One region of the Halobacillus rhizosphaerae genome, then DNA from elsewhere that is predicted to be linked to it. Evidence: riboswitches for the same ligand, from Rfam matches in the RefSeq annotation. Region 1 holds a riboswitch; each other region holds the start of a gene.

The links. Region 1 has a riboswitch for thiamine pyrophosphate ahead of Q7A53_RS08380 (ABC transporter substrate-binding protein). Riboswitches for the same ligand answer to the same signal wherever they lie in the genome.
Region 2: linked by a shared signal. The riboswitch ahead of thiT (energy-coupled thiamine transporter ThiT) and the one ahead of Q7A53_RS08380 (ABC transporter substrate-binding protein) in region 1 are both predicted to bind thiamine pyrophosphate.
Region 3: linked by a shared signal. The riboswitch ahead of thiW (energy coupling factor transporter S component ThiW) and the one ahead of Q7A53_RS08380 (ABC transporter substrate-binding protein) in region 1 are both predicted to bind thiamine pyrophosphate.

Annotation. Positions count from the first base shown of each region.
Region 1 covers NZ_JAUTWQ010000006.1:132,410-134,674, reverse strand. The annotation lists gene Q7A53_RS08390 (ABC transporter permease) at 1-88, opposite strand, end outside; gene Q7A53_RS08385 (thiamine-binding protein) at 118-408, opposite strand; gene Q7A53_RS08380 (ABC transporter substrate-binding protein) at 424-1,425, opposite strand; TPP riboswitch at 1,564-1,674, opposite strand; gene Q7A53_RS08375 (NAD(P)/FAD-dependent oxidoreductase) at 1,757-2,265, opposite strand, start outside.
Region 2 covers NZ_JAUTWQ010000023.1:17,163-19,427, forward strand. The annotation lists gene Q7A53_RS18230 (sugar isomerase domain-containing protein) at 1-267, shown strand, start outside; gene rpsN (30S ribosomal protein S14) at 356-625, opposite strand; TPP riboswitch at 801-902, shown strand; gene thiT (energy-coupled thiamine transporter ThiT) at 981-1,562, shown strand; gene Q7A53_RS18245 (DUF1028 domain-containing protein) at 1,717-2,265, shown strand, end outside.
Region 3 covers NZ_JAUTWQ010000021.1:40,183-42,447, reverse strand. The annotation lists gene Q7A53_RS17910 (PucR family transcriptional regulator) at 1-854, shown strand, start outside; TPP riboswitch at 920-1,030, shown strand; gene thiW (energy coupling factor transporter S component ThiW) at 1,189-1,674, shown strand; TPP riboswitch at 1,680-1,785, shown strand; gene tenA (thiaminase II) at 1,830-2,265, shown strand, end outside.

The sequences.
Region 1 (2,265 bases):
CAGAAGGAGCAGGAAGAAGCCACTCGGGTATTTCAAAGAAACGGCTGCACATTTCCCAAATGAGCAAGAAAAGGATGAGGACCAGCATAGGTCTCCATCCTTTTTTAAACAAAGAGATCAACGGTATTTCTCCGTTAATTGATCCATGGAGGCTCCGCTTGGCTGATAAAGAACTTTAATTTGGGAAATAACATTTGTGCTGCCTTTTTCAATCATAGCTTGATTCATTTTTTCAATTAAGGAGAATATCTCTGAAAGCTCACCTTCAATGGTTGTTTCCAGCGGGTGTACTTCATACCGTAACCCTGAGTCTTCAATCAATGATATGGCGTGATCTACATAAGGAATGACGTCTTCCCCTTGTTTCGTCTTTGGAATAATTTGAATGCTGACTAATGAGTTTGCCAATCTATCTCATCTCCTTTATTTGTTAGGTAAAAATTTGTTGGTATATGCATCTTCTACATTTAAGTGCTTATCTAATAAGTCGTGGTTATACATCCATTCAGAGTAATTTTCCCATACTTTCTGGTCTTGAATTCCCCACTGGTCTGCGTCATCTTTATACTTTGGGGACAGCCATTTTTGACTGGCTTTGACTAGTTCTGGATCTAAATCAGGGACAGCTTTAATTAAGATATCAGCAGAATCTTCCGGGTTGTTGATGGTATATTGGTATCCTTTGGAAACTGCGGCCATGAAAGCTTTCACAGTATCTGGCTTGTTCGCGATCATTTTCTCGTTTGTAGTGAGAACGGGCGTGTAATAATCCAGCTTATCTGAGTAGTCGGTTAAGTATTGCATGTTTAAGTCCTGACCGCGAAGTTCTGCCTCGACCCCGGTCCATCCGTAGTAAATCCAAGCAAAGTCTACGTCTCGTTTAACGGCAGTGAAAAAGTCTGTATTACCCATATTTACAATATCGACTTTATTTACGTCCGCATCTTCTTTTTCCATAATGGAAGAAATAACGGCTTTCTCAACGGGCGCACCCCAGCCTCCGTAGGTTTTCCCTTCAAATTTCTTTGGGGAAGTAATATTTTTATCTTTTGGTGAAGCGAATCCTGAGGTGTTGTGCTGGATGATTGCGCCAATAGACACGATAGGAATATCCTGTACACGTGCTTGGGTAATGGATTCCTGTGCACTAATTCCGAAGTCTGCTTTACCGGCAGCTACCAGCTGATCGGCACCTGTTTCGCCGGGCATCATAACTTCTACATGGAGTCCTTCGTCTTCGAAGTATCCTTTCTCTTTGGCAACGTAAATTCCCGTATGATTGGTATTCGGTGTCCAATCGAGAACGAGTTTCACGTTTTTCATTTGTTTCTTCTGGCTGGTACTTGCCTGTGACGTTTCTTTCTCCTGATTGCAGGCAGCGAGAAAGAGCAGCAGGCAGCCCATGAAAATAAGTAATTTCTTCATTGGTTTTCCTCCCATTCGTTTGACTAACTGAAAGTTCTGGAACAATTGAGAAGGGAACCTGTCTAGGTGAAAGGAAAATCAGGCATACAAAAAGCACCCTGGTACCATACCTAGGGTGCACATATTTTTAAAAAACGGAATGTCGTTTTCTATGTTTCCTACGCTGGTTTAAACCAGATCAGGTTCTAAGGGTCAGTACCTTTTCGGATACAATCTCAACCAGCTTTACTGGTCCCCCTACATTCAAGATTATTCAGTTAAGTTAGTCGTGAATAATTAAATCTTCCCATAGAATCGCTTTTTAATCAACCTTTTAGCTGATCGACGTGAATTAATGACGTTTACTTAACCAAAGTACGCCTGATTTAGCAAGTCTTGGCAGCAGGCCGGTCATTGGCTTCTGAAGCATATTGCCAAATCCATCTGACTTACCTAGCGAGCCCAATGATCCTTTTAACTTGATTTCTTTAGGCTTTTGAGGCTCTTTGCCTGCAAGAACAGCAGTTAGAATCGCGGCAATTTCCTCTCCTTGCTGGCCAGCAAGCTGAGCACTAGGAGAATATTCTGAAGACGCACAGTCTCCCACCACATAAATGTGAGGCTGCTTCGGAATCTGGAAGAATTCGTTCACTTTAATTTTTTCTTGATTGTCTTTCTCGACGGGCATTTCTCTTACTAGATAATTTGGACGCACTCCTGCTGTCCAAATCGTTACGTCATTAATGAAGCAGATGCCATTATTACAAACGCCGTCTTTTTCCACATATCCGACATTGGCATTATGAATGACTTCTACATCATTTTTCTCAAACCAGTCTTCCACATAGTCTTGGATTTTCG
Region 2 (2,265 bases), on a different contig from region 1:
AGGCTGGAAGAAGTCGTAGACCTCACACTGGATACGCAAGTTCCTGTCGGGGATGCCGTGATGAGCTCTGAAAGCTTTCAGGAGAAATTCACCCCCGTATCATCCGTGGCAGGCACAGCACTATTGCACAGTTTATTTACAAAAGTCATCGAAAAACTAGCGGAAGAAAATATAAAACCGCCGATCTTTAAGAGTGGAAATGTAGATGGCATAGACGAACACAATCATAAGCTTATGAGTAAGTATAGGAAGCGGATATCCTTTTAAACTTTATGTAAACCCATCAGTCCAGCGGGCTGGTGGGTTTAAGTTTTCTGGAATCATCACGGCTTTTTTCGCTCGCTGAGATGAAAAATTACCAGCTGGCTTTTTTAACACCAGGAATCTGACCTTTATGGGCTAACTCTCTAAACTGAATGCGAGAAAGACCGAATTTCCTCATATATCCATGTGGTCGGCCGGTCAAGGCACAGCGGTTTTGTGTGCGTGATGGAGAGGAGTCTCTTGGCAGCTTGCGTATAGCTTCAAAGTCGCCAGCCGCTTTAAGCTCCTTGCGTTTCTCTGCATATTTGTCTACCAACTTTTGACGTTGCAGCTCTTTAGCAATTTTAGACTTTTTCGCCAATGGGTGACCTCCTTAAATAGTAATTGTTACGATTTGAATTATAGGACTCCCACTGCATAATGTCAAATTGTCAGGACTTTGTGCCTCAATATTAGATTTCCCAGGCAATAAATCATAGTTGTCTAGAGTGAGTTGTTCTACTATAATAAGGGCAAACAAAAAAAGCATAATAAATTTAGCCCTCAAGGGGAGCCCTCCAGGCTGAGAGTGAACAATTTGTTCTGACCCTTTGAACCTGTCAGTTAATACTGGTGTAGGAATGGCGGCTTTGTTGATGGTGCAATGCATGGGATCCATCAGAAAGCTTCCCTTTGTATTGCTTTTTTTGTGCTCAATTTTAAAGGGGGAGTTTGAGATGAAACACAAAGGAGTATTGTTTTTAGTCGAAGTAGCTATTTTCTCGGCTATTGCTATTTTGCTGGATATTATCCCGTTTTTGTCATTTAAATTATGGGCCCAGGGGGGATCGGTGTCCTTCTCTATGGTGCCAGTATTTATTATGGCTTACAGATGGGGAATAAAAGGTGGATTATTAACAGGATTTCTACTGGGAGTCTATCAAATATTACTGGGAAATGCTCTTCTAGTTACACCTGTACAGAGTTTCCTAGATTATATTCTAGCATTTACGTCGATTGGATTCGCTGGAATAATGGCTGGCCAGATAGCCTCTGCGGCTTCTAAACATCATGTGAAACGAATGATTACAGCGATTATCACCGGTTGTTTGATAGGAAGTCTACTAAGGTTTGTGAGTCATTTTATCGCGGGCATTGTCTTTTACGGCAAATTTGCACCGCCGGGGCAGCCGGTATGGCTTTACTCTCTCCTCTACAATGGAGGTTATATGCTTCCTGCCTTTATATTAAGTGCGGTGATTGTCAGTATACTTTTCGTGAAAAGACCTCAACTCATCATTCACAAGCCGTATAAATAATTATAAGAATAAATATTCTACTTTTAAATTGAAAGGTGAGCTCAGTTTTTTAATCTGGAGCTCACCTTTTTTTAAGTCATGAGAATTATATATGAAGCAGGAGAGTTAAAGGATCGAATCGAATTTTAAAGGAGTAGGAAAGAAAGGGGTCAGGATATTGAAAGATAAACCGAATATAGTTGCTACATTTTCTATTGTGGGCCACGATCCTGAAACGGGAGAGTTAGGAGTTGCCGTTCAATCTAAGTTTCTTGGTGTGGGGTCGGTGGTGCCTTGGGCTGAAGCTGGCGTAGGAGCGATTGCGACGCAAGCACTAGCCAATCCTGCTTATGGACCGTCAGGATTAAAATTATTGAGAGAAGGTCTTAGTGCACAAGAAACGTTAGATGAATTAGTTAAAAATGACCCTCAAGCAGATGAACGTCAGGCAGGCATTATAGACGCGAATGGAAGGGGAGCGACGTATACTGGCGCAAATTGTCTTGATTGGGCAGGAGGAATGACCGGCCCCAATTACTGTGCGCAAGGCAACATTTTAGTAAATCAAGCAACAGTATCGGAGATGGGAAAAGCCTTTGAACAACATTCAGGGTCTCTTTCAGATCGATTGATTGCTGGACTGCAAGCTGCCCAAAAAGCAGGAGGGGATAGTCGCGGCCGTCAATCAGCAGCAATTTACGTAGTTAAAGATAAAGGAGGCTAT
Region 3 (2,265 bases), on a different contig from region 1:
CCATAGAAATGACGGAAATTCGATTGAAGGATAATTTCCTGCTTGACCTTGCGAAAACGGAGGTAACCATTGATAAGCAGCTGCTTTCCAAAGCACAATTGCTTGGATATGACTTAAATCGTCCATACATTTGTATAGTAGGGGATATTCGTTTTAAGAAAAGGATAGATGATCACATCGGTTCTACTGATCATCCTGTTCGATCCTCTTCCATGCACAGCCGGAATTATTATATTCAAAAGGAAGTCACTCATGCTGGGGATGTATTACAGAGGCGCACCATGACCACCTTTGAAGATGGAGAGGTTATTGTTTACTTAGAAGCAGACGAACACCCCTACATGGAAACGACTAATCAATTTCTTGACTTAGTAGAACGACGTTTAAATGAACTTCTTGCAGGAATTGTTATTTCCTGGGGAATATCTTTTCGCAAAGACGAAGTTTATACGTTTCATAAAAGTTATGATGAAGCGGTTACCGCGTTAAATATTGGGCGTCACCAAAACGAAGACGGGGAGCGGACTTTTTTCAGTGATACAAGAATGAATCGTCTTCTCATGTCTTTATCTCATGATAAAGGGATCGAGAATATCGTCGAAGATACGCTGGCTAAACTTATTGATTATGATCAAAAGCGACAAACCGACTTAATTCATACTTTCATCGTTTATAACAAATATAATAGTAATGTAAGTCAGTCTTCACGTGCGCTGAATCTGCATCGGCAGTCTCTGCTGCACCGGCTGCGAAACATTGAACATTTAACAGGGCTTTCTCTGCTGGATGCCGACGACTTATTTTTACTAGAACTTAGTGTGAGATTGTGGATGTTGAAGAAAGTAAAAGAATAATAGAAATAGGTGACAGGATCTTACATCTTTGTTACGATGAACAAAACCAAGTGAATAGAAATCTATGAAACTACTAGGGGGGCCCGTCATGGGCTGAGAGGAAAGCAATCGAGCTTTCCGACTCTTATGAACCTGATCTGGTTAAGACCAGCGGAGGGAAGTAGTCAGAGTGCAAGATTATTGACTCCATCCATTCGAAGCCAGGTCCTCCTTAGGACTGGCTTTTTTTAGTGTCCAGGAATATACCTCGGTCATGAGTCAATTGTCTGCGTGGTGACAAAAGCTCATCCTTCTCGAATGCTCTCTGGGTCTCCCTTTTATGGGAGGGAAAACTATGAAACGAACTCGTATGCTTACTACGATGGCTGTGTTTGTTGCTGTCGCAACTCTGGGCTCTCAGCTGCTCTGGTTTCCGGCAGGGATAGCTAAAGCTTATCCTGTACAGCATGCTGTAAATGTAATGGCAGCGGTTATGCTTGGTCCGCTTCCTGCCGTTGTAATCGCCTTTACGATAGGTCTGGTAAGAAATTTACTAGGTACAGGGACGCTGCTTGCTTTTCCAGGTGCCATGATTGGCGCATTTCTAGCTGGTGTTCTATATCAATTCTTCAAAAAAGAAATTTATGCCGCTATAGGAGAAGTAATTGGTACGGGTGTGATTGGAGCGCTATTTTCTGTTCCGTATGCCCATCTTTTTATGGGGAGTTCCAGCGGCGCTTTTATTTTTCTTCCTTCCTTTCTTATCAGCAGTATCACGGGAGCCATCATCGGCTGGTGCGTGGTATATCGTTTGGATCGAAACCAATTTACAACAATTTAATGTTCGGAATCTACTAGGGGTGTCCGCAAATCGGACTGAGAGGAATGTATTTCCAACTCTTATCGACCTGATCTGGTTAAGACCAGCGTAGGGAAGTAGGTGGCAACCTCATTAACCCACCCCTGGCAGCTTCCGCAAACCAAGGAGGCACTTCAATGAAATTTTCTCAAATGATTCGGAATGAAAATCAAGATTTATTTCAAGAAATATTCGAACATCCTTTTGTAAAAGGTCTAGGTGAAGGACATGTTCCTTCTTCCTCTATAGCACACTACATTAAAGCGGATTATGAATATTTAAATGCATTTATGCAAATTTATGGTACAGCCATCTCGAAATCGGCGGAACGAAAGGATATTCAATACTTTAATGAACAAGTGAATTTTGTATTAAATAGTGAAATCCATCCCCATAAAAATCTTTGCGAAGTTATAGGGATCCGGTATGAAGACTTGCAAGGGTTTCCTCTGCCTCCAACTGCCGATCACTATGTAAAGCATATGTTGTATCACGCCCATCAAGGAGGGGTGGGAGAGATCATTGCAGCACTTCTGCCTTGTCCATGGACGTATTTAGAGATCGGTGAATATT